One region of the Akkermansia muciniphila genome, then DNA from elsewhere that is predicted to be linked to it. Evidence: riboswitches for the same ligand, from Rfam matches in the RefSeq annotation. Region 1 holds a riboswitch; each other region holds the start of a gene.
What was found. A riboswitch is a leader RNA that binds a small molecule or an ion and turns the genes downstream of it on or off. The one in region 1 is predicted to bind cobalamin.
Positions count from the first base shown of each region.

Region 2: it holds a riboswitch for cobalamin, as region 1 does, so the genes downstream of both, ABGM91_RS09195 (TonB-dependent receptor) here and ABGM91_RS04840 (ribonucleoside triphosphate reductase) in region 1, are expected to answer to the same signal.
Region 3: it holds a riboswitch for cobalamin, as region 1 does, so the genes downstream of both, ABGM91_RS12165 (sirohydrochlorin cobaltochelatase) here and ABGM91_RS04840 (ribonucleoside triphosphate reductase) in region 1, are expected to answer to the same signal.
Region 4: it holds a riboswitch for cobalamin, as region 1 does, so the genes downstream of both, ABGM91_RS09160 (autotransporter outer membrane beta-barrel domain-containing protein) here and ABGM91_RS04840 (ribonucleoside triphosphate reductase) in region 1, are expected to answer to the same signal.

Region 1 covers NZ_CP156688.1:1,183,346-1,190,578, forward strand. The annotation lists gene ABGM91_RS04825 (TrkA C-terminal domain-containing protein) at 1-1,401, opposite strand, end outside; gene ABGM91_RS04830 (anaerobic ribonucleoside-triphosphate reductase activating protein) at 1,413-2,129, opposite strand; gene nrdD (anaerobic ribonucleoside-triphosphate reductase) at 2,156-2,350, opposite strand; gene ABGM91_RS04840 (ribonucleoside triphosphate reductase) at 2,400-4,496, opposite strand; cobalamin riboswitch at 4,648-4,833, opposite strand; gene ABGM91_RS04845 (glycoside hydrolase family 88 protein) at 5,049-7,233, shown strand, end outside.
Region 2 covers NZ_CP156688.1:2,244,226-2,251,458, reverse strand. The annotation lists gene ABGM91_RS09200 (extracellular solute-binding protein) at 1-1,937, opposite strand, end outside; gene ABGM91_RS09195 (TonB-dependent receptor) at 2,087-4,093, opposite strand; cobalamin riboswitch at 4,128-4,267, opposite strand; gene ABGM91_RS09190 (cobyric acid synthase) at 4,611-7,187, shown strand; gene cbiB (adenosylcobinamide-phosphate synthase CbiB) at 7,191-7,233, shown strand, end outside.
Region 3 covers NZ_CP156688.1:2,996,746-3,003,978, forward strand. The annotation lists gene ABGM91_RS12145 (hypothetical protein) at 5-868, opposite strand; gene ABGM91_RS12150 (GNAT family N-acetyltransferase) at 1,060-1,560, shown strand; gene ABGM91_RS12155 (TlpA disulfide reductase family protein) at 1,657-2,670, shown strand; gene ABGM91_RS12160 (TfoX/Sxy family protein) at 2,711-3,070, opposite strand; cobalamin riboswitch at 3,309-3,463, shown strand; gene ABGM91_RS12165 (sirohydrochlorin cobaltochelatase) at 3,494-4,459, shown strand; gene ABGM91_RS12170 (precorrin-2 C(20)-methyltransferase) at 4,461-5,168, shown strand; gene ABGM91_RS12175 (hypothetical protein) at 5,165-6,406, shown strand; gene ABGM91_RS12180 (precorrin-8X methylmutase) at 6,413-7,075, shown strand; gene cbiD (cobalt-precorrin-5B (C(1))-methyltransferase CbiD) at 7,114-7,233, shown strand, end outside.
Region 4 covers NZ_CP156688.1:2,236,122-2,243,354, forward strand. The annotation lists gene ABGM91_RS09160 (autotransporter outer membrane beta-barrel domain-containing protein) at 1-3,641, opposite strand, end outside; cobalamin riboswitch at 3,676-3,814, opposite strand; gene ABGM91_RS09165 (bifunctional adenosylcobinamide kinase/adenosylcobinamide-phosphate guanylyltransferase) at 3,981-4,571, opposite strand; gene cbiR (cobamide remodeling phosphodiesterase CbiR) at 4,546-5,361, opposite strand; gene cobS (adenosylcobinamide-GDP ribazoletransferase) at 5,358-6,098, opposite strand; gene cobT (nicotinate-nucleotide--dimethylbenzimidazole phosphoribosyltransferase) at 6,118-7,158, opposite strand; gene cbiB (adenosylcobinamide-phosphate synthase CbiB) at 7,164-7,233, opposite strand, start outside.

The DNA.
Region 1 (7,233 bases):
CACGAAGTACCCGGCGAACATGCCGGAGCACGTGACGATGACGCCCATGATGAAGACCGCCGCGCCGTGTGTGGCTACGGTGGTGACCAGGTCTGCGCCGCCCTTGATGCCGGCGTCCGCCAGGAAGAAGACCAGACCCAGATCCTGTAAAAGAAGGCGGGTGGGCCGCGGGATGTAGCCCACGATGGGCCCCAGGCGGCCGAAGTGGCCCAGCAGCAGGGCCACGATCAGCGGACCGCCGGCAATCCCCAGGGAGATGCCCAGGCCGTTGCCCAGGCTGAAGTTGACCAGCCCCAGAATGATGCCGAGCGAGAGGCCGAACCCGAGGGAAAGAAGGTCCGTCTGGTTCATGTCCTGGCTGCGGTGGCCTATTTTGTCCCCGTACTTGGTGAGGTTTTCCGGAGAACCCACCACGGTCAGCACGTCATTGCGCTCCAGCGTGGTGTCCCCGGTGGGGACGAAGGTGAAGCCCAGGCGGGAGATGCGGGAGATGATCACGCCGTCCGTACGCAGGGTTTTCAGGTCGCGGAGCTTGCGCCCGGCGTAGTTCTTGTTGGTCAGGATCAGCTTGCGGCGCTCCTTCTGGGAGTCCATGGGGTAGGGGTTGTCACATACTTCCCCCAGGAAGGCGGCGTCGTGCGGCATCGTATCACTGTTGCCCACAATGAGGACTTCCGTTCCTTCCCGGAACGTGTCTTCCGGCGTCAGGGGCATCAGCCTGTCGTTGCGCACCACGCGGGTGACCATGCAGTGCAGGCCGTCCAGCAGCTTGCAGTCCGCAATGTTCTGGCCGATCAGGTTGGGCTGCGTGACGCGGACCAGGCGGGAGATGATGCTGGCCTCCTGCTTGGAGTGCATGGCCTTGGCTTCCTTGTTCAGGTCAAAGTGCAGCAGGCGCGGCAGAAGCTGGACGAACAGGACCACGCCCACCACGCCGAACGGGTAGGCGATGCCGTAGCCGATGCTGACGCCGCTGCCGGAGGCTCCCGGCAGGCTTTCCGTGGCCGCCGCCAGCGCCGGGGTGCTGGTGCACGCTCCGGCGAAGATGCCGGAGGAGATTCCCGCGGGCACCTCGAACCAGATGCCGAACAGGCAGGTGAAGAGGGCGGAAACGCCTACAATGACCACGGACATGACTGCCAGCTTGCTGCCCTGCTTGGCGATGGCGGAGAAGAAGCGGTTGCCCGCGCTCAGGCCCACGCAGTAAACGAAAAGCGCCAGGCCCAGCTGCCCTACGCCGTTGGGGATGGCCAGACGGTAGTGCCCGGCGGCCAGGGCGACGAAGAGCACGCCGGAGAGGCCGAGGTTCAGGCCGTATATTTTAATGCTGCCAAGGGCGATGCCGAAGAAGATGATTCCGAAGAGAACCAGGGTGTTGTGATTGAGCAGGATGTCGAACATGGTCGGCTGGGTCAGTCTTCTCCCGGGACGAACTCAAAATTGCGGAAACGGACGGGGATGGAGGCGGCCTCCAGCCGGGTCCGGTCAAACAACCGGCTTGGCGCGGGAAGAGAGTTGAGTGTTTGTTGGGTCAGGTAGAAATTTTGCACGAAGTAGTTGCCCCCATACCCGCGCTTTGTCAAGTCACGTATGATGTTGTTGACGTGATCTTCCGTCAATAAATCGGGATGGACGGTGGTTCTGACTTCAAAAGCGGTTCCGGAGGCGATCAGGTAGTCCAGCGTTTCAGAAAAGGAGGGGAAGAGGTCCGGCCTTCCGGTGACGGCGCCGTACTGTTCCGGGGGTGCCTTGTAGTCCAGGGCAATGTAGTCGCAAAGCCCCTCTTCCACCAGCGTTTTCACCACGCCGGGCCTGGTGCCGTTGGTGTCTATTTTAATCGCGAAGCCTAGCTGCCGTATCTCGCGGCAGATGGGGATAAGGTCGGGACACAGCGTGCATTCGCCGCCGGACAGGACTACCCCGTCCAGAAATCCCACCCGATCTCTGAGGAAATCAAGGTAGTCCGTCCGGTCTCCGGCAGGAGAGCCCGTTCCTCTGACCAGGGAGACGTTGTAACAGTACTGACAAAACAAGTTACAGCCTCTCAGCCAGAAGATGCAGGCCACCTTGTCCGGAAAATCCAGCAAGGTGAGCGGCGTGATGTCCGCTATGCCCCGGCCCGTTCCCATTGACTTCGCATATGTTATTGGGAAAATTACCGAGGCTGTTCCGTCCGGGCGGAGCAGGGGCAGGGACGGCCCGGTTCCACAAAGTGGACGCGGTCATGGAACTCGCCCTGTTTGCCGGCGTTGAAGGTTTCCACAGGGCGGTGATAGCCCATGACGCGCGTGTAAACGGTGCAGCGGGTCCGGTCCTGTGCGTATTTGCTTAATATTTCCTGTTTGGTCATTGTCGTATTAATGGTTGGGTTTTGAAACGAGGCGGTCGGTTGAAAAGGGTTATTCATGCCTGTGAATGTGGAGCAGCTCTTCATCGCAGAAGGGGCAGTACTGGTGTTCCCCGCGCAGGTAGCCGTGCTTCTCGCAGACGGAGAAGAGCGGAGTGACGGTCAGGTACGGCATGCGGAAGCGGGTCAGCACCTTGCGGACGATGTTCCGGCAGGCTTCCGGGGAGCTGATGGCTTCATTCATGTACATGTGGAAGACGGTTCCCCCCGTATAGCAGCACTGGAGTTCGTCCTGGAGCTGGAGCGCCCGGAACAGGTCGCTCGTATGGTCCACGGGAAGCTGGGAGCTGTTCGTGTAGTAGCGCTGCCCCACGGGCCCCGCCTGGAGGATGTCCGGGTAGCGTTTCTGGTCCTCGCGGGCGAAGCGGTGCGTGGTGCCTTCCGCGGGCGTGGCTTCCAGGTTGTACAGGTTGCCCGTTTCCTCCTGGTACTCCTGCATGCGCAGGCGGATGAATTCCAGGATTTCTTCCGCAAAGGCCCTGCCTTGTTCGGAGGTGATGTCCATCGTGTCGTTGGAGAAGTTGCGCAGCAGCTCGTTCATGCCGTTGACTCCGATGGTGGAGAAGTGGTTGCGGAAGGTGGGCAGGTAGCGCCTGGTGTAGGGGTACAGGCCGCGGTCATACATCTCCTGCACGAAGGCCCTTTTCTTTTCCAGGCAGGATTTGGCCAGGTCCAGCAGTTCCCCCAGCCGGGCGAACAGGGCTTCCCGGTTCTGCTTGAAGAGGTAGCCCAGCCGGGCCAGGTTGATGGTCACCACGCCTATGGAACCGGTCATTTCCGCGGAGCCGAAGAGGCCGCCGCCGCGTTTGAGCAGCTCCCGCAGGTCCAGTTGCAGGCGGCAGCACATGGAGCGCACCGCGTCCGGCTTGTAGGCCCGTTCGTCCGGCACGCGTTCCCCGTTTTCATTCACGGTGTACTGGCTGCCGATGAAGTTCTGGAAGTAGGAGGAGCCGATCTTGGCGGCGTTTTCAAACAGGAGGGGCACGTTTTCCCCCTCCCAGTCAAAGTCTTCCGTGATGTTGACGGTGGGGATGGGGAAGGTGAAGGGCTGTCCCGTGCTGTCCCCTTCCGTGAGCACCTCGTAAAAGGCCTTGTTGATCAGGTTCATTTCCTTCTGGAAGTGCTTGTAGGTCAGTTCCGTCAGCTTGTCCGCGCCGCGTTCCCGCGCCAGGGCCAGAAGGTCCGGGTCCTCCATCCCTTCAAAGAGGTGCTCCCCGCCGCTGAAGGGGGCCTGGTCCCGCAGGTCGCGCGGCACGGTCCAGTCAATCGTGACGTTGGTGAAGGGGGACTGCCCCCAGCGGGAGGGCACGTTCAGGTTGTAGACAAAGCTGCGGATGTCCTTCTTGATGCGCGTGAAGTCCGCCTGGTCCTTGAAGGCGTAGGGCGCCAGAAAGGTGTCAAAGGAGCTGAACGCCTGAGCGCCCGCCCATTCGCTTTGCAGAATGCCCAGGAAGTTGGCCATCTGGCCCAGGGCTTCCCGGAAGTGGCGCGGGGGGCGGCTGTTCACGCGGCTGCGCACGCCGTTGAATCCCTCATTGAGCAGGTTGCGGAGGCTCCACCCGGCGCAATACCCGGTCAGGCAGTCCAGGTCATGGATGTGGTAGTCCCCTTCACGGTGGGCGGCGCCTTCCCGGGCGGAGTAAACCTGGTCCAGCCAGTAGTTGGCGATCACCTTGCCCGCCGTGTTGTTAATCAGCCCGGCGTTGGAATACGTGGTGTTGGAGTTGGCGGCGATGCGCCAGTCGCTCTGGCCGATGTATTCTTCCACCGTCTGCTTGCAGTCCACGTACGTGTTGCCGGAATACAGGCCGCCGAGCTGTTCGCGCTGCATTTTGTGCAGGAAGCGGTAGGTGATGAAGGTTTTGGCCGTGTCAAAGTATCCGCACCGGAACAGGGCGCGTTCAATCATGTCCTGGATTTCTTCCACGTGCGCGCTGTCCTGGTGGGTCAGCTTGGCCTCCACTTCCTCATAAATGGAACGGTTGTAGGCGGTTCCGGAGCTGTGGAAGGCGTTTTTGATGGCCTCCTCAATTTTATAGCCCTGGTATTGTTCCTTTTTTCCGGAACGTTTGATGATGCTTGTTGCCATGGTGGATGTCTCGCTTGGAAGGGATAATGACCGCTCATCCGCGAGCCTGGGCAAAAGCCTGGAAAAATCATAGGCAGGGGCCGCCGCATGCGTGCATTTTTAACAAGGGGCACGATGAGGACCTGTGCGTATGTTCATCCTGTCCGCGGGATGGGATACGGGGGCATCAGGTCGTCTTCTGGCTTCCGGTGCGACATGTGATGGGGACTTCCCGGCTGCCTGGGCAGTCAGTGTCCGGTCCATCGTCTACCGGTTACAGCGGCGCGTCCGCGACGGATTTTCACCGTCTTCCGTTACCTGCGCTGAAACGCAATGAACCACAGAAAGGAACTTCCCGCAAGGAAAATGTATAAATGATGTATTAAATATTTGTTAGTATACATCATGTTGTATATGCCGGGTGCGGAATGATTGATAACGCGGCATTCCTTTCCGTCATGGCACCATATGTGCCCTTGCCTCCTTTCCCGGTCCGGAGGAAAGCGGATAGAATGAAAAGAAGAATCATCCCTTGCGGAGAAATTTCCGTACGGCTTTTTCCGTATCAATAAAATGCGTTTCTTTTTCTCTACAAAAAGCGGATGGCGGAAATCCTTCCTGATGCTGGTTCTTCCCCTTCTCTCTGCGGGGAATCCTGCTTCCGGCGCTTCTGCGGACTGGAATGAAAAGACCATCCGGGACAATCTCCAACTGGTGGCGGAATGGCAGGCGGAGCATCCCAAAAAGCGCTCGCCGCTGCATTGGACCTACGGGGCTTTTTATTCCGGCATGGTGCAGTACGGCCTGTCCGTTCCGGAAGGGCCGGGATTGCCGCTGCTGAGGAAAGCGGGGAAGGAACAGGAATGGAAAACCCTGAAACGGCATTACCATGCGGACGATCACGCCGTGGGGCATGCCTGGATGGAAATGGCGATGGAAGACGGCAATCCCGCTGCGGCGGAAAAGATACGCGCCGTGCTGGACAAGGTAATGAACCGGCCTTCCTCCGCCTCCCTCCAGTTCCAGACACCCCGGTGCCAGGACCGCTGGAGCTGGTCGGACGCCCTGTTCATGTCCCCTCCGGTATTCGTGAAGCTGGCGGCCTATACCGGGGACCGCCGTTATCTGGAATTCATGGACAAGGAATACAAGCTCACCTGCGACTATCTTTTTGACCGGAAGGAAGGACTGTTTTTCCGGGATTCCCGTTACTTCACCATTCCGGCGGGCAATGGGAAAAAGATGTTCTGGAGCCGGGGCAACGGCTGGGTGATTGCCGGACTGCCGCTTATTCTTCAGGACATGCCCGCGGACTGGCCCACCCGTCCCTTTTACGTGGACCTGCTCAAGCGCCTGGCGGCGTCCCTGAAAAAATGCCAGTCGCCCGACGGTTCCTGGCACGCCAGCCTGCTGGATCCGGAAGAGCCGCCCCTGAAGGAGATGAGCGGCACCCTGTTTATCGTGTACGGGATGCTGTGGGGAGTGAACCAGGGGTATCTGGACGCGAAGGAATACCTTCCCGTCATCCGCAGGGCCTGGAAGGCCGCCTGTGATTCCGTCAACGCGGAAGGCGCGCTGGGCTGGGTGCAGCCCATTGCGGACAAGCCGGGGCATTATTCCGGGGAGGATACGGAAGTGTACGGCGCGGGCGCTTACCTGATGGCCGGCACCGAGCTGCGCAAGTACGTCATTGGCCGGGACCATCCGCAGAAAAAGACCGTGACCGTCACGAATCCCCTGAACATGTTCAGGCCCGGAGAAACCGTGGCGGTTCCGCTGCCGCCAGGAGCTGCCGGGGATGCGGCGTCCCTGCGCGTCTTTGACGTGCGCCACGGGCGGGTGATTCCTCACCAGGCGGTGGATACGGATGGAGACGGCAGGAAGGATACCCTCCTGTTCCAGGGCAATTTCCGGCCCGGAACAGCCCGTGATTTCTGGATTCTGGACCGTTCCTCCCTGAAGGCGGCCCCTTCCGCGGACGTTTGTTTCAGCCGCCCTGTGCCGGAGCGCCTGGATGATTTTGCGTGGGAAAACGACCTTACGGCGCACCGGATTTACGGCCCGGCCGTTGCCAGACCCGCCCCGGCGGGGGAAGGGCTGGTTTCCAGCGGAACGGATGTGTGGAGCAAGCGTGCGGGAGTTCCCGTCATCAATGAATTTTACAAGAAGGGAGATTACCATCGGGACCACGGCAGCGGCCTGGACATGTATAACGTGGGACCGGGCCGCGGCTGCGGAGGCATTGCCGTGTTCAGGGATGGGAAACCGCATGCGTCCGGCAACTGGGCCAGCGCCCGCACCCTGTACAACGGTCCGGTCCAGACCGCCTTTGAGGTGGTTTATGCGCCGTGGAACATTGGCGGCGGCGTGCGCGTGGCGGAGAAGCGGAGAGTGACCCTGGATGCGGGAAGCCGTTTTTCCAAAGTCCGCAGCACCCTGTCCATTCAGGGAGCTGAAACGGTGAAGGCGGGTGTGGGAATGGATACCGGAAAGGGCAGGAACAATTATGAAACGGTGGCGGCGGACCGGAAGAACGGAGGGCTGATTACTGCGTGGAGCAGCCCCCGGAAGAATGACGGGCGCTTTGGAACCGCGGTGATCGTACCGTGGCTTCCGGAAGGCCGGGCAGTGGAGTCGGAGGGGTGCACCTACTGGACCCGGGAGATCGGGAACGGAAAGGCTTTTGACTGGTACATGGGAGCCGTCTGGGACAAGGCCTCACCGGTTAAATCCGCCGCGGACTGGGAAGCGGAAGCGC
Region 2 (7,233 bases), 1.1 Mb from region 1:
CAGCGTATCCAGCGCCAGCAGGCGACGTATGTGTAGGGCTCCCGCCAGCCGGGAATCCAGACGCAGAGTTCATGGATGCGCTTTTGGGCGCGGTGAAGGGCTTTCTTCAAGGCAGCGTCATCCGGGGCATTCCGCTCCGCGTCCAGGGCCGCATCCAGTTCGGCGTCCGCCACGGCAAAGATATTGTTCGTGTTGCCCACGGGATTGCCGCGGGCATCGTACGCCAGTTCGGAAGCAAAGGTTTCATACAGCCGGGGAAACGGCGTCTGGAGCGGCCACGCCCACAGGGCGGCCTGGTACCGTTTTTCAAATACCTTCCGGGAACAGACATTATAGGTCAGGGGATCCAGGCGCAGGTCCACCCCGCATTTCAGGGCCTCCTGCCGGAGGATGGAACAAACGTTGGTCATCAGGGTGGAGGAGTCCGCGAAGGTCAGTTCCACCACCAGCCGTTCCCCCCGTTCATTTTTCAAAACACCGTCTTCCCCCATTGTCCGGTAGCCGGCGCGGGCAAAGTATTCCATGGCTTTTTTCTTGCCGTATTCCGGCGCTTTCAGCGGGAGCGTCAGATCGCCGTATCCCTCCATATAGGAGCCCAGCCTTCTCATATTCCCGCGGAACAGGGTGTCAATCACCATGCCCATATTCACGGAATGCGCCAGCCCGCGGCGGATGTCCGGATTTTTCAACAGCTTGTCCGAACAATTCAGGTACAGGCCGTACGGGGGGCAGGCATAGCCGGCTTCCAGGCTGTATTTGTCTATGTAGCCCTGGTGTACCTCCGGCAGTTCCAGCCTGGTTTCCCATACTTCCGGCTTGCGGACGTTCATCATGTCCAGCTCCCCGCGGCGGAACATTTCAACCGCCTTGTTTTCCAGGTTTACAAATACATGCTCCACCTGGTCCGCATTGCAGGAATGGCGGTAGTATTTCCTGTCCTTCGCCCACCAGTTCTTCACGCGGGCCAGGGTGATGCGCTCGCCTATGCGGATTTTTCCGGGAACCACCACGTAGCCCCCCGTATTCGGCGGCGCCTTCCACTGGTAGCGCTCCAGAAACAGGGAGTTGAAATCATGGTAAAAACCGGGATGGGCCGGATGGAAATCCACACAGGCCATGTAGGGCAACAGCGGCCCGGGGGACGGCAGCGCCAGGGCAATGACGGAATCCCCGTACACCGTAATCTGGTCGTACGTGGAGCGGAACAGAGTTGTCCAGAACGGGTCCCGGGCAAAGCCGGACGTGCGGAGGCAGATATTCAGAAGGAAGTCCTGCGCCTTCACGGGGCGGCCGTCCGAGTATGTGGCTTCCGGGTCCAGATGGTAAAAAACGGTTTTCCCGTCCGCGGATACGGCCCAGCGGTCCGCCAGCCCCGGAATGGGCCGGAAGGTTTCCGGATGCAGCCCCACGAGGGGAAGCCACACGTTGTCAATGGCGGAGTAGTTGAAAAAGTTTTCGCTTCCCGGCCCGAACGCCCGCAGGGTTCCGGGAAACGGCGTATTGATCCACAGCCGGACCTGCCCCCCTTTTACCGCGCGGGGGTCGCCCACGTCCGGCTCCTCCATGCCGGTCTGCCATTCCAATCCCGCCGGAACGTCTTCCAGCGGAAGCAGGCGGATATGGTCTTTCAATTCCAGCCTTTTCCTGATGCGTTCCACGGAACGCTCCTGTTCCGCCAAACGCCGCCCGTCCCCTGCCCCGCGGGAGACGGACAGCAGGCTTTTCTTCCGTTCGCCGCCTGCCAGTTCCCGAAGCAGTTCCCGCTCCACGGACCTGTTCCAACGTTCTACGAATCCGTCAAATACGGCAGGCATTCCCCTGCCGTCCGCCTGCGCGGAGGCTCCATGCCAAACGTCCGCCTCCCGCTGGGAGAAGTAGAATACCCCCCCCAGAAAGACGGCGAGGACCAACGCCCCCAGTATGGATACCCAGCGCAACACAGCTCAGATTACCGCCGCATGTTAACCGATTCCGGAACCTCCGGAAAACAAAAAGCCCATCTTCCGCCCGTGGCTGTTCCCTTCGCCTGAAACAGCCCGCAAGGCGGAAGATGGGGGTGCAATCAACAATTAGTCCTGAAAAGCAATTAGAATTCGACCGTCACGCCGCCAAAGACGCCCAGTCCCCGGGCCTGGCGGGGGCCGAAGTTATAGTCATTCGTGATGATGAAATTCTGGTCAAACAGGTTTTCCACCCGCACATGGAGGGCTACATTGTCCGTTACCTGGTAACGGGCGAACAAACGCGCCGTAAAGAAGTTGTCCAGCCGGGCATAGTTGTAGTCCGTGCGTCCCATGGCGGACGTTACGCCAAAGCCGACCGTCAGTTTTTCAACCGGAGAGGTATAAATCTCCGCGTTGATGGTGTGGCGGGCGGTATTGGCCATCTGGACGGTTTCATAGTTGCCGATGGAATCCCGCTTGGGCATCGTGAAGGTGTAGTTGGCATAATAGCCGCTGTTCCACGCATCCTTGAACTGCCCCTTGAACGCTACTTCCACGCCGTAGGAAGTGGCGTGGGAGAAGTTGTCGTAAGTCGTGTAGGAGTTGGGCCAGGTGCCTACGCTCTTGGTGCCGATTTCATCGTTGATGCGGGTCCAGAACCCGGTTACGGAAGCGTAATGGTTGTCCGCCAGGCGCTGTTCCACGCCCAGGTCTCCGCCCAGGGATTTGGATACGTCCAGGTCCGGATTGCCCACGTAGCCGTAATTGGCGGCGTACTGTTCAAAGTAGGTGGGGGCGCGGAAGCCGGAACCCACGGAACCGAAAATACGGGTGGGGGAGTCCTTGCCCGTCACCTTCCAGGAATTGGAATAACGCCACGTGAAGTGGTTGTTCCAGACGGAATCATGTTCCAGGCGCAGGGCCACGCTGGCGTCAAAGTTGTCCGTGGGCGCCCACATCTGTTCCGCAAAGAAGGCAAGCGTGCTCTGCCATTCATCCTTGGCCACGTAATTGTTTTCGCTCATGTAGTCGGAACGGTCCCAGGCCATGCCGGCGACTGTCTGCCACTTCTTGTTCCATGTCAGGGCATTGCGCCATTCCGTCTGGAAGCGGCGGTTGCGCATCACGTTGGGCTGGAAATCAAAGCCCGGCGTGTGCGTGGAATAATCCATGTTGTAATGCCCTACCATGAAGCTGGTGGACCACAACTTGGTAATTTCCGCATCCACGCGCCCCGTTACCAGGTTGCTGCGGTTCTTGTCTTCCGTGTTGTACAGGTGGGGGTCCGCCACGGCGGGCCACTGGTCGTAGTCCACATAGGGTGTGGGGTATTCAAAGTAGGAATCCAGGCGGCGGTAGGTAAAGCCCACCTTCACCTTGTCGTTGACGTCATAACCCAGGCGCACGGCTTCCTGCCACTGGCGGAAGTCGTTCATGCCTTTCCGGTTGTCATAAATGGCCGGATAAATGGTAGGATCATTTTCCGTGGATTCAAACCCCACGCCCACAAAGTAGGAAAGCTTCTTGATCTTGCCGGAGGAAGTCGCATAGCTGTTGAAGGAATGGAAAGAACCGGCTTCCGCAAAAATCCTGGTCACGGGATCGCCTTCCCCTTCCGGAGTATCCATGGCGACAACGCCGCCAATGGCGCCGGAACCGAAGACGGCGCCCTGCGCTCCCTTCACCACTTCCACATTGCCCACGGTAAAGAGGTTGGTGATGCCCAGCAGCTTGTTGCCGGACATGTTGACATCACTGATGCGCATGCCGTCAACCATGGTCAGGGTGTAGGTTTCCTTGTTCATCCCGCGGATGACGGTGTTGCTCACGGAACCGCGCTGCCAGGTGCCGCCGCCGTCCAGCGTGAAGACGCCGGGCGTCTGGGAAAGGGCTCCCGTCAGGGTTTCAATGCCCGCCTTCTGGAATTCTTCCGGATTGATGACGGAAACGGATACCCCGGACCGGTTGTACGGCACGCCCACAAAGTGGGACGCCATGGTCAGCTCCGGCATGACCTGCATGGTTTCCGTCCTGGTAGCGGGCGGGGAGTCTTCCTTTTTAGCGGACTCGGCAAGAGAGGACTGGCCTGCGAATGCGGCAAGGCCAACGGCAATAGCGCCCATCTGAAGGGCTTTTTTCGTATAAAGCATGGTTGTGGTGCCTTACGTTCGGTAACTCGCCGAACAGTTGGACAACCCCACAGGCTGGTCTTCTGGCTTGCGAGACAAGCTCGCTTACAGTGGCGGTACCGCTCCGGATTCTCACCGGTATTCCCCATCTATTTCCTGCCCGGCTACGGGCATCCCTGAGGTCTGTAACCCTTACCATAAGGGTTCATGGGACGGATGAAATACCAAAGGGGCCGGTATGACAAGCCAAAAAGAATTTTCTTTGAACATTCCGCGGCTTTGAGGGCGTTTCTTCTTTTCAGCCGCCGCGCGCCATCCCGTTTTTCCAAACGGAGCCTTCCATTTTTGTCTTGTCACCCCCGGCGCGTACAGGACATGATGCGCCCATGACGCGCCTTAACCCTTCCTTCCCGCAACGGGGAAGGATTGCCGTTTTCAGCGGAGGTTCCAACTTCCGGAAAAATCGTCCCTTCAAGGCGTTTCCTTCCTTTTCCCGGCACAGGCGCCATCCCGGAACGCCGGCCTCAATTACTACGGCATGAACAGTTTTTCACACGGAGGGGATTTAACATCCCTGGCGGCGGGCGCCGGACGGCCCGAACGGGAGATTCTGGATTTCAGCGTCAACCTGAGGCCGGAGGGAATGCCGGAGTTCATTACCTCCGCCCTGTGGAAGGCCATGGATGCGGCCGCACCCTACCCTTCTCCGGACATGGCGGAGCTGCGGGAACTGGCGGCGGACCATTACGGAGTGCCTTCCGGCTGCTTCGCGTTCGGAAACGGAGCCAACGAACTGATTCACGCCCTTCCGCGCGCGCTGGAGTTGAAACGGGCCGTCATTCCGGAACCCGCTTTTTCCGAATACAGGCTGGCCTGCCTGCGGCACGGCACGGACATTCTTTCTCCGCGGACGGAAGAACGGGATTCCTTCACGCCCTCTCCCTGCCGGCTGGCGGAACAGGCCGAAGATGGAAACGCCGTTTTCCTGGCGAATCCCTGCAATCCGTCCGGCAGCCTGCTGGACGTTCCGGCCCTGCGCCGGGCTGTGCAGTCCCGCCCCGGAGTCATCTGGATTATTGATGAATCCTTCATGGATTATGCGAACGGAACGGAATCACTCCTCCGTGAGGCGGCAGAGCTTCCCAATCTGGTGGTCCTGCGCTCCCTGACCAAATTTTACGGCATGGCCGGCGTCCGGTGCGGCTTTTCCGTCTGCGCCGCTCCGCTGGCGGAACGGCTGAGGCAGTCCCTGCCCGCGTGGAACGTGAATGCCTTTGCGGCGGCGGCTGTGCGGGCCGTGCTGGCACAGCCGGCTTCCTGGGCGGACGGGGAACGCGCCCTAAACCGGGAACGCCGGGAAGATCTGTTCCGCAGGCTTTCCGCCCTCCCGGGCGCCGCCGTGCTCCCGTCCGGAGCCAACTTCCTGCTCTTCCGCCTGGCGGAGGCGCCCTCCGGTCTGGCCGCCCGGCTCCTGAAAAACCACGGCGTCGCGCTGCGCGACTGCTCCAACTATCCGGGACTGGAATCAGGCGGCTGGTTCCGCTCCGGCGTCCGCACGCCGGAGGAACACGCCCTGCTGGAAAAGGCCCTGCGGGCCGAACTGAAGGGGGATAGCCCCGCCATTCTCCGCAAACTGCCCAAACCGGCCCTGATGGTTCAGGGCACCTGCTCCGATGCGGGAAAAAGCGTGCTCACCGCGGCCCTGTGCCGCATTTTTCTTCAGGACGGCTACCGCGTGGCCCCGTTCAAGGCGCAGAACATGGCTCTCAACTCCGGTGTGACCGCGCTGGGGGAGGAGATGGGCCGCGCCCAGATGGTCCAGGCCCAGGCTTGCCGCATTGACCCGGATGCCCGGATGAACCCCATTCTGCTCAAACCCCATTCCAACACCGGGTCCCAGGTGGTCGTGATGGGGCGCGCCGTGGGACACATGGAGGCGCGGGAATATTTTACGGCCAAAAGGCGCTTCTGGCCGGACGTGCGCAAGGCGTACGATTCCCTGGCGGAGGAGTACGACGTCCTCTGCCTGGAAGGGGCCGGCAGCCCCGGAGAAATCAACCTGAAATCCGCAGACGTGGTGAACATGAACATGGCCCGTTACGCGCGCGCCAAAGTTCTGCTGACCGGGGACATTGACCGGGGCGGCGTGTACGCCTCCTTCCTGGGAACGTGGATGACGTTCGCTCCCTGGGAAAAAGAGCTGCTGGCGGGCTTCGTGGTCAACAAATTCCGCGGAGATCCGGAACTGCTTTCCCCGGCGCACGACTACATGCTGGACCGTACGGGCAAGCCCGTGCTGGGCGTCATCCCGATGATACGGAACATCAACATTCCGGAAGAGGACCGGGCCGCGATGCCCTTTGAACAGGACGGGCATGCCAAGCACGCGGACTGCCTGGACGTGGCCGTGGTGATGCCCGCCCATGTCTCCAACTTCACAGACTTCGCCCCGCTGGCGGCGGAGCCGGACGTGCGCCTGCGCCAGGTGCGGACCCGGGAGGAATGGGGAAATCCGGACCTGGCCATCCTGCCCGGCACCAAGAGCGTGGCGGCGGACCTGGCCGGCCTGCGCGCCGCCGGGCTGGAAGAGCCTATCCGCCGGCACGCCGAACAGGGAAAGTGGATTCTGGGCGTTTGCGGCGGCCTGCAAATGCTGGGAATGGACATTCTGGACCCGCTGCACATGGAATCCGCAGAGGAACGAACGCCGGGACTGGGGCTGCTTGAGCTTTCCACCACCTTCGCCGCCGCCAAGACCCTGCTCAACGTGCGCCGGGCACGCACGCCGCTGGCCCCTCCCGCCGCTGGCTATGAAATCCACCACGGCGTTACCCGTCATCAAGGAAGCTGCGCCCCCATCATGTTCCGGGAGGACGGCTCCCCCTGCGGCTACGGCAAAGGCCGTATCTGGGCCACGTACCTGCACGGCGTGCTGGACGGGGACGAGTTCCGCCGCGCGTTCATCAACATGGTCAGGGAGGATTCCGGACTGCCCGCCAATCCCTCCCTGCACTTCTCCTATGACCTGGACGGCGCGCTGGACCGCCTGGCGGACGTGGTCCGGGAGCATCTGGACCTCAAGGCCATTTACCGTATTCTACAACTGAAACGCTGACCCATGCTCCCGTGCCCGTTCATCCTGCCTGCGGCCCTTCTGCTGG
Region 3 (7,233 bases), 1.2 Mb from region 1:
TTCCTCAGGCCTTCCCTTTCTCCCCAAAGTCATATTTTTCCGTTTTCCAGAGGAACATGCGGCGGTAGAGGTGGTATTCCGTCACGCAGAGGATGGGCATGCCGATGGTTCCGATGAAGGGCAGAAGGCGGAAGAGATGGCGGCACAGGTAGAGCACCACCATCAGGAAGCTTTCCCTGAATACGGTCATGTACAGGGAGTACGGGTTGACGAGCGTTCTTTTGTACAGGGAGGAGGCCAGCAGGGGGCCGAGAATGGGAATGACGCCCAGCACCACCACAGCCGCAAAGGTCCATCCCCTGCGCCGGGCAATGTAATCATCATAACGGTCCACGGATTGCTCCCCCTGGAGCACCGCTTTTCCGCAGGCCGGGCAGTTCTGTTCCAGCGTAGGTTCATGGAGCGGCTGCCCGCAGTAGAAGCACCGCCGGTAGCTGCGGAGCACTTCCTCATGCCTTTTCCGCCCGGTGGACGGAATGACGGTGCGCAGCCTGGAGTAACCGATCCAGTTCAGGGCGCGGGGCTTTGGATTGGGCGTGCCGCACTTGGGACAGTGCAGGCCGCACGGGTACATCATGGTGCCGCACTTGGAGCAGAAGATGCGGTGGTCGTATTCCCGGCGGCGGCAAAAAAGGTAGTAGGCCCCCAGGGCCAGGCCGCCCAGCAGGCCCAGGGCGATCACCACCCACGGATACAACAGGCAGTAGGCCACCAGGTATTCCGTCCAGGAATGGTCGGAATGATGGATGAAGGATTCCGGGCCGATGGGATTCTGCGCCACATCCGGAAGCTGGCTTACGTATTTTTCACCCATGTCCCTGAGCGGCCCCGCAGGGATCCATTGTTGTATGGGGATGGGTTCTCTCATGGTCTGGCATGCATGCAGGGTACACCATACAGACAGGATTCACCCCGGTTTCCGTTAAAAAAGCCTGTGCCATCCAGCATAAAACTCTCTTGCCGGAATAGGGAGGTGAAAGTAGGCCATGCCGGGAAATTCCCCCGGGAACCGGGAAGAGGCCCTTTTCATCCGGCGTTTTTCCGTGTAGTATTCCCGCCATGCCGACACTCCGCCAAGCCACCAAAGACGACATCATGCTTATTCATGAACTGGCCGGGCAGGCTTTCCCCGCCACTTACCGGGACCTCCTTTCCCCGGAGCAGATGGAGTTCATGATGGACTGGATGTATTCCCCGGCCAATCTGAAGAAGCAGATGGAGGAGGGGCACGTGTATTTCATCGCCTCCCATGACGGGGAGCACTGCGGCTACCTGTCCGTCCAGCCGGAAGGCCACGGCGTTTTCCATTTGCAGAAGATTTACGTGCTGCCCGGTTTCCAGGGCCTCCACATCGGCAGCTACCTGTTCCGCCAGGCCATCAGCTACATCAGGAGCATTCACCCGGAGCCGTGCCTGATGCGCCTGAACGTCAACCGCTACAATACCCGGGCGGTGGAGTTTTACCAGCGCATGGGCATGCGGGAACTGGAACGCGGGGATTTCCACATCGGCCACGGCTATTACATGACGGATTACATCATGGGGCTGGACATTGCCTGAAACGCCTTTCCCACAGGAACGGGGCGCCGGAGAGGCAGGCGCGGGGAGCGCGCTTCCTTCTTGACACTCAATGCGGCATTCTGCATCATCCATCCTATGAAAACCTTTACTGCCTTCCTTTTGTCCGGAACCATCGCCGCCATGACGGCCCCGGCTTTCATCCAGGCGGCGGACAACGGCAACGGAGCGAAGGTTACCTACCCTTCCTTTGACGACAGCAGCCACCTCCACGGGCCCAAGATCAAGGCTTCCGACCTGAAGGGGAAGGTGGTGTTTTTTGAGTACTGGGGCATCAACTGCCCGCCCTGCATCGCCAGCATGCCGCATTTGCAGGAATTGCAGGATAAGTTCCAGTCCAAGGGCTTTACCGTGGTAGGCAGCCACCGCCAGGGGCCCAGCCCCAGGATCAAGCAGTTTCTGGAGGAAAAGAAGATTACCTTTCCCGTTTACCAGGGGCTGGATATTCCGGCGGCCTCCTGTCCGGGCGGACTGCCGCATGCCGTACTGATCGGGGCCAACGGCAAAGTGGTGGCCAAGGGCCATCCCACCCAGCTTTACGACCTGGTGAAGAGGGAGGTGATGAAGGTGGAACGCGGCCTTCCCATTCTGGAAGGCGTGGAGCTGGACAAGTACAAGTCCCTCGCCAAGACGGTCGTTTCCAACGGCAGCAACATTGAGTCCAAGATCACTCCCCTCCGGAAGAAGACGGACGACGAGGAGGCGCAGGCCGTGTGCAACGCTTTTGACGAATGGCTCGGGGACGCCAAGGAGATGGTCCAGGCCCAGATCCAGTCCAACCCGCTGGAAGCGGTGACGGCCATCACGCGCCTGAAGACGGCGGTTCCCTCCGTCAAGGAGTTTGACGAACCGCTGGCGGTCCTGAAAGCGAACAAGGACCTGCCGAAACTGGCGGACCTCAACAAGAAGATTTCCGCGCTGGAACAGCGGAAGGCGAAAGGCCGCAAGATCTCGGAGTCCGACCTTAAATCCCTGACGCAGGCCGTGGACAAGTTCGCGGAGTCCGACAATGAAGCCACGCAGACCGTCGCGGGCAACCTGAAAAAGAGCCTTTCCTCCCTGGCCGTGCCGGAGTCCCCGGAAGATAAGTAAGTTTTTCCGCCAAACGTTTTTATAAGGCACCAGCAGGCGTTTACGGACGCCTGTTTCTTTTTTCCCCGGAAGTTTTTTTCTTCTTCCCGGACAAGACGTCCGGAGCGGAGAGGACGGAACACGTTTCCCGGACAAAAGAGGAGAGGGCCCGGTCATCATCCAGCTCCGTCATCAGGAAATGAGGCCTGGCTCCGGGATAGGGAGAGCCCTGCTCCTGCTGCGGCAGCCTGTTCAGCCCAGGCTCCGTGATCTTGACGAACAATTGGTTGTCACAGACCAAACCGAAAAACTTCCGGTCACAGTACAGGCCGTATTCCCCAAACATTTTTTTGAAGGAAATATCCCCGGCATGGCGGAGCTGGAAACAAATATATTCTACTACATCAGGGGAAGAGGCCATGCCCCATGTTCTCATACCATCCCCGCCTGCGGCAAGCCGCAAACGCCGGACTGCCGGACTGGAAATCCGCGGTCCCGCAGCCGGAGCCGCGCGCCTTTTTCCGGGGCAGGCGCAGGAGCGGGAGGAAAGGCGGCTTTTACCCGTTCACGCGTCTTTTTTCCGGATGCCCGGAAATCCGGCGGCGGTTCTAATAATCATTGACACTGACGGCTAAAAACGCCATTAAACACGCCGAAGCAACGGGGAATTCCGTGAGAACCGGAAACAGTCGCGCTGCGGTATCGGGTTACAAACCCTCAAGGGACGCTTTTCACCGGGCGTTTCATCAGCCAGTCCTCCCATTCCGGAGGGTGAAGGCGAGGGGGAGGTTGGAGACCCGGAGTCCGAATATCCTTGCTCCGGTTCACCATACCTTATCAACGCATGATTGAAACATCCTCTTACGTGCCGGGGGCGTTCCTGCCCCTTTCCTCCGTTTTTCTTGCAGGCCTCACCCTGTTTTCCCTGCCCGTGCTTTCCGCCGCCCCATGCGGGACGGAAGCCTCTCCCGCCCCGGCGGAACAGGCGGCTCCGTCACAGCAGGAAGGGCTTCTTCTCGTCGCCTTCGGGACCAGCCACCAGGATGCCACCGTCTCCTATAAGGAGCTGGAAAAGGACATGCTGCCCCATTTTTCCCCAGACCGCCTGAAGTGGAGCTATACTTCAAGCATCATCCGCAGGAAGCTTGCCGGACGCGGAACCCCGGTCCCCTCCGTGGAGGAGAATCTGGACCGCATGGCCCGCGCGGGCATACGCACGCTGCGCGTCCAGTCCCTCCACATCGCCCCCGGAGAGGAATTTTCCCGGATGGAAAGGCAGATCGTCAGTTTCCTGGCGCGCCATCCGGATAGCTTTGACCACGTGTTCATCGGCCGCCCCCTGCTGGAAAGCGAGCGGGACAGGGACGAGGCGGTCACGGCCTTGTTACAGCATTTCCCCGCGGAACGGAAGAAGGGTGAAGCCATCCTGCTCATGGGGCACGGCCAGCAGGAAGGCCGCTGCGACATGGTGCTTTCCGATTTTGCCCGCGAGTTGAATGACCGCGACAGCCTGGCGTTTTTCGCCACCGTGGAAGGTACGCGCGGCGTGGCCCCCATTCTGGAACAGCTCAAGAAATCCGGCGCAAAAACGGTCTGGCTGGCCCCTTTCATGCTGGTGGCCGGAGATCATGCCAAAAACGACCTGGGCGGGGACGAGGAGGATTCCTGGGCCTCCATGCTCAGGAGGGAGGGGTTCACCGTTAAAACGCACCTGAAGGGCCTGGGGGAAAACCCGGGCATCCGCGCCGTTTTCTCCCGCCATGCCCGGACCACGGCGGACGACCTCATGGCTCCCAAGAAAGCGCACTGACATGTCCACCCCCGGAAAATTTTACGGCGTGGGCATAGGCCCCGGCAATCTGGAATACCTGACGCTGAGGGCCGTCAACGTGTTCCGGTCCGTGGACGTGGTGTTTACCGTGACGGGCCCCAACAGCGATTTCAGCATTTCCGAAGCGGTGGTGCGGTCCGTGGGCGGCGTGAAGGCCCAATTCCACAAGCTGGTTTTCAGTATGTCCCGCGACGCCAGAACCCGGCAGGAGCAGATTGAAAAGAATACGGCCATTATTGAGGAGTCCCTTTCCCGCGGCCAGGACTGCGCCTTTGCCACGCTGGGGGACGCCATGACGTACAGCACCCTGGGCTATATTCTGAGCCTCCTGATCAGCCGTAATCCGGACCTGCGCACGGAAGTGGTTCCGGGGATCACCTCCTATTGCACCCTGGCGGCCCACAGCCGCCGGATCCTGGTGGAGAACGGGGAACGGCTCCGGGTTATTCCCGCCTTCAGGCCGGAGATGGCGGATTCCCTGGAGTTCCCTCCCGGAACCACCACCGTTCTCATGAAGACCTACCGCAGCCGCGCGCGCCTGATGGAGCGCATCCGGCGGGAGAAGGATATCCGCGTTATTTACGGGGAAAGACTGGGCATGCCCGACGAGTTTATTACGGACGATATTGACGTCATCGCCGCCAGGCCGGAAGAATACCTTTCCCTGATGTTCGTCAAGAAGGCATGAACGGCACCAGGCACTCCCGCACCTATCCCTGGCGCCAGCCTCTCCGCTGGCTCTGGCTGGCGCTGGCGCTGGCGGCCTCCGGAGTCATGGTGGTGAAGATGCCCGCGGGCATGGGCGCCTCCGCGCCCGGAAAGTCCCGCATGACCATGAAGCCTGCCGCGGAGGCTCCCGCGGAAACGCGCGGGGAAGGAAAGGGACAGGAAGAAGGCTCTGCTGCCAGCCCGTCCCCGGCTCCCAAAAAGCGCCATCATTCCCGGAGCGCGCAGGCTCCGGAAACAGGCGCGGAGAAAATCCTGGCGCGCCTGCCCCAGATAGGCAGCCTGATCGGCCTGGTGGCCCTGGCGGCCTTCATCGGCGGGATTGCAGAAATCTTCCGCTTTCATTTTGCCCTGGGCAAGCTGTTCGGCGGGCTGGCCCGCTGGGCCCACCTGCCGGAAATCATCAGCCTGTCCATCCCCACGGCCCTTTATTCCAACGCCGCGGCCAACGGCATGCTGGTGAGCAGCCATGCGGAAGGCAAAATCACCCATTCCAACCTGATTGCAGGCGGCATGATGAACAGCTATCTGTCCTTCGTCTCCCATTCCCTGCGGGTGGCATACCCCGTCATCGGCGCGGTGGGGCTGCCCGCCATCTGCTACTTCGGCTGGCAGATGGGCTTCGGCTTCCTGTTCATTGCGGGCGTGCTGTTCCTCCACCGCAGGAAAAGCCCCGCCGCCGTTCCGGAGGCCGCGGCTTCCGGTGAGGCCCCCGCCGCCGGGCGCCCCTCCCCGGAATGGCGCCAATCCCTGCGCCAGACGTGCCTGCGGGTGCTCGCGCTCGTTTTCCGCATGCTCTGCCTGACGGTTCCCCTGATGATCGGCGTGGAGTGGCTGATGAAAAACGGCCTGTTTTCCTGGTGGGAGGAACACGTGCCGGACTGGGTCAACCGCATTTTTCCCGCGGAGCTCATGAGCATTGTGGCTGCGCAGATGGGCGGCCTGGTCCAGGCCGCAGGGGTGGCCGCCAACCTCCGCAGCCACGGCATGGTTACCTCCTCCCAGATTTTGCTGGCCATGCTGGTAGCCAGCGCCATCGGCAACCCCATCCGCGCCCTGCGGCGCAACCTTCCCTCCGCCATGGGCATTTTCCCCGCGCGGGACGCCTTGACGATCGTGCTCGTCATGCAGCTTTCCCGCATGATCGGTGCCATTCTTCTGATTGCCCTGACGGGCCTTTTCATCCATTATACCCATTGACGCCTCATGACCGCCGCACCTGAAATCCGCTGGGACATGTCCCCCGCCGCCATTGAGGCGGAAAGCTTTGCCGCCATTGAACGGGAGTTCCAGGGCTGGGAAGAGCTGCCGCCCGCGGAATGGAAGGTCATGCGCAGGCTCATCCACACCACGGCGGACCTCTCCATTGCCGCGGGCCTGGCTTTCCGCCATGACCCCATTCCCTCCGCCCTGGCGGCCCTCCGCAGCCACTGCCCCATTTTCTGTGATTCCAACATGATCCGGGCCGGGCTTTCCGTGGAACGCCTGAGGCGCGCCCACCCCGGTTACGGCAAGGAGGATATCCATTGCTACATTGCGGACGCGGACATCGCCGCGCAGGCCAGGGTCACTGGAAGGACGCGCGCCATCTGCGCCGCGGAAAAGGCGCGCCCCATCCTGGACGGAGCCGTCGTCCTCATCGGGAACGCCCCCCTTTCCCTGGCCCGCATCTCCCGGTATGTGCTGGAGGAGGGCATCAGGCCCGCCCTGATCGTAGGCATGCCGGTGGGGTTCGTCAACGTGGTGGAATCCAAATTGCTGGCGGGGACCTGCCCTGTTCCCCAGATCGTTCTGGACGGGCGGCGCGGCGGCAGTGCCCTGGCCGTCACCACCCTGCACGCCATTCTGGAAAACCTGCCTGCCGCCTGATTTTTCCGCATTCATCCCCATCCGCCGAGTTCCGTTCCATGTCCACCCCCCTCCGCCAGCCGCTCCGGAAAGGATTTTCCACCGGGGCCAATGCCGCCGCCGCCATCACGGCCGCGTGGAGGACGCTGAACGGAGAGAACACCAGGGAAGCCATTCCC
Region 4 (7,233 bases), 1.1 Mb from region 1:
GAACCATCCTGGTACCAGGCGGCGCCGGAACCGGAATGTTCTCCGAAGGAACCCTGGGAACCGTGCAGGAATTCGATGCCTGCGAAGGGTTTCAGCACATCCGTATTACCCAGGCGGATATTCCAGGTCCCCTTCAGGCCGAAGCCGTACACGTCATCGTTCCAGGAGGCGGTGGTGGGGCTGCCGCCCAGCGTGCCGTCCGCATCGTTGTCCATGTTGCCATAGGTGAAGTAGCCGTCAATGTCCAGGCTGTTTCCGCTGCGCAGGCCGTGGTGGTAACGCTGGTAGAGCGCTAGCATCAGACCGTCCTGGTTCGCCTTGAACTGTTTGTCCGCAGAGTGGAAGGAGCCGAAGGTCTGGCCGAAGGCCGCGCCGGATATCCAGTTCTTCGTCCAGGCATAGTCCACGCCCACGGCGTAACCGCCGCCCTTGTAGTCAAAGCCGGAAGCTCCGGACACGGAGGAGACGTTCATGAAGTCTCCCAGTCCGGAAAACCAGAGGTTTCTCTTGCCCGGTCCGCGGAAGTCCAGTTGGGAGGCTGCCGTATGGGCGAAGCTGTCCACCACCCGGACCGAGGACCACAGCGTGTTGGCAATGCGGGAGGCTTCTTCTCCGCGCAGGGCTTTCACGGCGTTGATGTTGACCTTGCCGTTGAAGATCAGGTGCAGCCCGTCGCCGGAAACCGTGAAGCCGGTATCCGTGACCAGGTCCGTGCGGCCCTTCAGCGTGGGGTCGATGCTGGTCAGGTCCCACAGGGAACCGTCCGGATCAATGACGGTGTCCGGGTCCAGGTTGACCAGGGACAGGGAGAAGCTTTGTTCCTTGCTGAAGAGCAGGTTGTCGCCGATGACCACATTGACGTGCGCCCCATCCACATAGTAGGAGGAAGAGACGTTCATCTGGGAGTAGGTGTCCCACCCTCCGTTGGTAGCGTCAGCCGCGGTCGTGCCGTTCACGATGAACGTGAGTTCCTGCACTCCTCCCCACGCGTTCAGGCCGCCTTCATAGTTGTGGTAGCCTGCGGAGGGGCCGGAGCCGATCACGATTTCACTACCGTAATAGGTAACCTCTCCCTTGAAGGTGCCGGAACCGGAGACGGTGGAGCCGCTGTTGGTTTCCACGCCGGACAGAACAGTGGAGCCGTTCAGCACCAGATGCCCCGGATTGTCCGGATGAGCGAAGGCTTCACCCAGGCGGATGCTTCCGCCTTCTACGCCCAGGCTGGCGTCCCTGCCATCCAGAACGAGGGTGGCGTTGTTGCTGATGACAACGTTTTCCGCCGCATAGGAACCCTTGGCGGCAACCTTCACATCCTGTGCCGTGACGTTGAGGTTTGCGAAGGCGCCTCCGTCAGCGGCGGAGGCGTTGTAGCCCACCGTGCCGGAGTGTTCCCAGTTGAGGGTCTGTTCCTTTTCATCCTTGGCCGCCAGCGTCAGTTGGCCGGAAGCGCCTCTGACGGCGCCGGAGGAAATGACGGCGTCCGACTGGCTCAAGTCAGCCTCCCCTCCTTCCAGCACGATGCCGTGCTCAGGCAGGTTTTCCCCGATGATGACCTTGGAACCTTCACCCACATAGATGCTTTCTCCGGGTTTGACGACGATGGGAGTGCCTTCACCCAGGAATACCTGGCCTTGCAGGCGGTAGCTCATGCGGTAGTTTTCCAGATGGAAGTTGTCCACCCTAGTTCCGTACATGGCGGTGATGCCGTCCTTGATCTGGTCCAGCGTGACGACCCAGGCGGAGTCCGTGGTGTTGAGCACCGTGGTGCCCACCGTAGCGTTTTGCGCCAGGTCCAGATTCACGTTCAGGCCGTCAAAGCCCACTTCCAGGGCGGTTCCCGCTGCGTTCTGCACCAGCGTGCCGTTGAGCAGCGTCATGCCTTCCGCAATGGTGAGCGTGCCGTTGCCGGACAGGGTGCCCATGTTGTTCATGACGGCCCCGTCACGGAGAATCTGGGAATTGCCCGTCAGGGTGACGGTGGAGCCGTAGCCCACGTTGACCCGGTTGAACAGGACTGCGGCTTTTTCCGTGGAGATGGTCCAGTTGGCTTTGTTGTCCGCACTGCCCACGTTGAGCGTAACGGAGGAATGGCGGGTGGCCGTATCAGACTTGTTGGTGTTAACTGTTGTCCGGACTGTGTAGTCAAACAGCCCCGGTGCGGCTTCCGTGCCGGACAGCAGTGTGATGGTGTCCGCGGAACCTTCCGCTCCGGAGCCGCCCAGTTCCCAGATGCCGCTGATGGAAGCTCCGGCATGGACGGTGATGTTGTCCGCCGTGTTTTCCGTATAAAAGCTGGAGCCCGTCGTGGAGCCGCTGTACAGGGCATAGGCCGTTGCTCCCTCTCCCGTTGCCGTTGCTTCAATGACGCCGGTGGAACCGATGAGCGTCGTAATGCCGGCGCCACCCATCAGGGCTGCCGCCGTGTTCCCGGCAGTCGCCGCGCTGACGGTTCCATTGATCATTCCTGTGGTCAGGGAGAATTCCGCCAGCAGCCCGTAGGCTTCCGCAATTCCTGTGGAGGAGGCGGAGATGGTCCCTCTGATGTCTCCCACGGACAGGGAACCGGTGGAACGTGCTCCGGCGGCCGTTCCGGCCATGGCTTCCGCCCGGATGGCGCCGTCCACATGGCCGATGGTGATGTTGGAATGGGTCTGGTAACCCCCTTCTTCTCCGGCAAAGAGGCCGTAGGCATCCATGCCGTTGGTAGTGGCGGTAATGCTTCCTGTTGCTCCCATGTCGCCCAGCGTGATGTTTTCCCGGGCTTCAATGCCGATGGCGGAAAAGTCCTCGCTTGTATCACTGGAACCGGAGGTTGCCGTGATTTGACCGTCCAGCCGGGTAATGTTCACCTGCCCGTAGTTGGACTGGATGCCCCTGGCGCCGTAGCCGCCGGTCGTCGCCGCGGAAATGCTGCCGGTGGCGGAGAAGGTGCCGATGTTGACGTCCTTGTAGCGCGGGCCCTGGTAGTCCATGGTGTTTCCGTAGGCATACAGGCCCCTGGCAAAATTTCCCGTGCCCAGCTCTACGGAGATGTTGCCCGCCATCGTGCCGATGTCCAGCCGCCCCTGATAGGCATAGATGCCGTTGGAGGAGAAATTGGCCGTGATGGAGATACGGGCATTTGCCGTGATGGTTCCGATGGAAAGTATCTTGCCGTAGCTCCGGATGCCTGTGGCATTCGTGTTTGCTGCGGAGATGTTGAAGGTTCCTGCCAGGGTGCCGATGTCCAGATTGACTCCGGAGGAGGTGTCAATGCCGAAGGCGTTGTTTCGCGTGGATGAGACGTTGAATTCAGCATCCCCGCCAATGGCATCAATGCTGAGGGTTCCGGATTTCCCCCATATTCCGCGCACGTTGCTGGACCCCGTCACGCTGAAGGTGGCGGAGACCGTTCCCAGGGCCGCATCTGAGGCGGTTCTGGCTACAGTGGCGTCATAAACGCCAGCCAGGTTTTCCTTGGGAGTATCCTGGGCATGCACCGTTCCCAGCATGCCGAGGCAGGCCAGGGTCATAGCGATTGCCTGCATCCAGTGCCTGGCGTGGCACGGTGTTTTTTCAGGAGTGTTGAACATTCCGGACTGCAAGGAGGCCGGACCATCATAGTCTGCTCCGTTCAAGCGGAGCGTGTTGGATGAATGCATGTGTATGGTCTGAATGCCGGAATACTCGCCGGCGGTTCATAAAATACTTCGAGGCTGGCGATCTGGCTCATTGCAGGTTTTTAGGCCGTGCAATATACAGTGGCGGTACCGCTCCGGATTCACACCGGATTCCCCATCTATTTCCTGCCCGCACCACGGGCTTCCCGGAAGCGCCTCCCGTAAATCATGAAGGCCCGGCCAACTTACCACAGGGGCACGGCACGGTCAATCCCCGGCGCATTTCTTGATGTGGAAATGCGCATGGTCTTGAATGCCAAACTATTATTTTCTGGCCCCTTTTACCGCAGGAAGCATGGAAAAAGCTGGCCTCCCGACGTCCTAACGTTTTTTCACGGCCAGGGGAAGTCCTGCCACCATGAAGTAAACTTCGTCCGCGCTTTTGGCCAGCAGCTGGTTGGCGATTCCCAGCCCGTCACAGTAGTGGCGCGTTTCCGCGTCCGCCTGGCTGATGCCCATGCCGGTTTCAGAGGAGACGAGCACCCAGGGCGCGGGTGAGCGGGAAATGAGTTCTTTCAGGGCCTCTATTTCCTCAATCAGCGCTTCCTGGAACGGTTCGTAGTCCGTGGGGTCCTTCTGGGCGTACAGGGTGTTGGAGGCAAGCAGGGTGACGCATTCCAGAATGACGCCGTCCACCTGGTCCAGCAGGCCGGATTCCCGCACGGCGGCGGCCACATGGCGGGGGGATTCCAGCGTAAGCCAGCTTGCTGGGCGCCGTTCCCGGTGCTTGCGCACGCGGTATTCCAGGGAGCCGGCTCCGGGCCACACCTCCGCCGTGGCCACGTACAGGATTTTTTCCCCGAACCCGGCGGCTATTTGTTCGGCGTATTGGCTTTTGCCGCTTCTGATGCCGCCCAGGACGAGCGTCATGCGTGCGGCGTTGGCGTCAGTGTTTGGAGATGTAGCGTTCATGGGATTCCAGCATGGCCTGGTGGGAGTTCAGGAAGTCGTCCAGGCTGAAGACTTCCAGGGTGATGGTGGGGGAGAACCGGATGTCCCACATGGGGTGCAGGATGGCGTCCAGCGTGGCGGCGGGCATGTGGTGCAGGGATTTGTGGTCCCGTTTTTCCAGTCCGTGCAGATGGCACATGCGTATGTCCGGCAGCCAGAGCGGCAACAGTTTTTCCGGCCTTAGACCTTCCTTCCAGACATGGCCTATGTCAAAGCAGCGGGAATGGGGCGTGGCGGAGACCAGCTTGTCCAGATAGTCGGCCGGGTGGCGTTCCAGATTTTCCAGGGCCAGGCATTCCGGCGCGGGCAAATGGGGCGTGATTTGCTCCAGGCTGCGGAGGATGCGTTCCGTTTCCCGCTCCGTAAGATGGGGGCGCATGTCCGGACCGGGAATGTGGTCCGTAACCACGTGCATGACCCAGGTGTGCGGCTCCAGCTCCCGGGTCAGGTCAATGGCGCGGATGATGTTTTCCGTGTAGCGTCGGCCTGATTCCTCCGTGGCGAAGCCTCCGTCCGTGGGCAGGTGGACGTTCCACTTGACTCCCGCGTCCGCGGCGATGGCGGCCAGTTCCCGTATTTCCGCGGGGGTGATAAGTCCCTCCCCGCGGTCGCCGGCTTCCAGCAGGAGCAGGGCGATGTCATCCGCGTAATGGACGCATTCCCTGATGGCGGGGACGTAGTAGTCCGGGATGATGAAGGAGGTGCAGCCGATGTTGAGGCCGGGAACGCGGCATTTTTGCGGAATTTTCATAAGGTGCAGAAGGTGAGCAGGACGATCCATTCCGTGCATTCTACGGTACAGCCGAAGACGTCCCCGGTGACGCCGCCCAGGCGGCGGCGGGCATACAGGAGCAGGGCCGTGGAGCCGGCCAGGGCGGCCAGCAGCGCGTACAGCCCGTGCCACCCGGCCAGAGCGCAGGCCGCCAGGGTGACGGCAGCGGCTGCCAGGGCATGAACGGGGCGCGTCCCCTGCTTGAAGGCTTCCCCCATGCCGCCGGGGCGCGCGCCCGGAAAGCGCATGGCGATGAAGATCTGGCTGCGGGCCAGCAGCCCGGCCAGCGCGCACGCCGTGAGCAGCAGCTCCCATGAACCGCAGGCCGCCAGAGCCGCGAGCGCGGCGCCCTTGAAGGCCAGGTTGAAGAACAGGGCCGTGCCGCCGAAGGTGCCCAGTCGAGAGTCTTTCATGATTTCCAGCCTGCGCTCCCGGGGCACTTCCACAGGCAGTCCGTCCCCGCAGTCCGCCACTCCGTCCAGATGAAGGCCGCCCGTGAGGGCCACCCAGCAGGCGCAGCCGATGACGCCGCAGACCAGCGGGGGGAAGAGCAGGGTAGCCGCCCAGGTCAGACCACCTGCCAGCCCCCCCACGACAAGGCCGACCAGCGGGAGCCATGCGGAGATGCCGTTCAGGTCGTTTTGCAGCGGCCACGGCCCTACGGGCAGCCGGGTCAGGAAGCCGAAGGCGGAGCGGATGGTGGTGATGACGGCCATGGTGCAGGAAAGAGGGGATTCAGCGCGGAACGGTGATATCCAGCTCCGGCAGGGTTTTCATTTCAGAGAGTACGCGCGTGGCGGCGTCCAGCAGCGGAAAGAACAGGGCCGCCCCCGTGCCTTCTCCCAGGCAGAGGCCCAGGTCCATGTACATGGTGACGCCGATGTGGTCCATAATGAGCTTGTGGCCCGGTTCCGCGGAGTTGTGGGAGCCGAGGAAGTACTGCGCCGCTTCCGGGCGGATGCCCTGGGCGATGGCCGCCGCCGCCCCGGCAATGAAGCCGTCAATGACGATGGGGACGCGCAGTGAGGCCGCCCCCAGCATCAGCCCGGCCATGGCCCCTATTTCCGGTCCTCCTACCTTCGCCAGCACGTCGATGGCGTCGGAAGGGTCGGGCTTGTTCAGGGCTATTCCCTGTTCGATGAGTTCTATTTTTTTACGGATGACTTCCCCCTTGACGCCGGAACCGCGTCCCGTCACGGTTTCCACCGGGGTGCCCGTGAGCACGGCCACGATAGCGGAGGAGGGCGTCGTATTGCCGATGCCCATTTCTCCGGCGGCTACGATGTCCAGCCCTTTGGCTTTTTCCTCCCGGGCCATGTCGATGCCTGTTTGCAGGCATTCCAGCGCCTGTTCCCGCGTCATGGCCGGCCCCCTGCTGAAGTCGTTGGCGCCGTGCATGACTTTTCTTTTAACCAGCCCCGGAAGGTCGCCGAAGTCGTAATTCACGCCCACGTCCACCACGGAAAGGCGGGCTCCCGCGTTGCGCGTAAAGGCGTTGATGGTGCCGCCGCCTTGAAGGAAGTTGCGGGTCTGGATGTAGGTGACGTCCGTGGACGTCAGGCTGAGGCCGTGGTCGGCAATGTGGTGGTCCGCGGCGAAGAGGACCACGGCCTTGTCCTTCAGGCGCGGCGCAGGATTGCCGGTCATGGCGGCAATCTGGATGGCCACGGGTTCCAGTTTTCCCAGGGCGAGCGGGGGCTTGGCCAGTATTTTCTGATGCTCCAGGGCGGCTTTGGCGGCCTGTTCGTCCAGCGGGGGGATATGCAGTTTGTTCATGATGGTCAGAAGCGTGGGATGAAGAAAAGAATGAGGGAGAAGACCAGCGTGCCCGTGGCGGCGGTCATCCACATG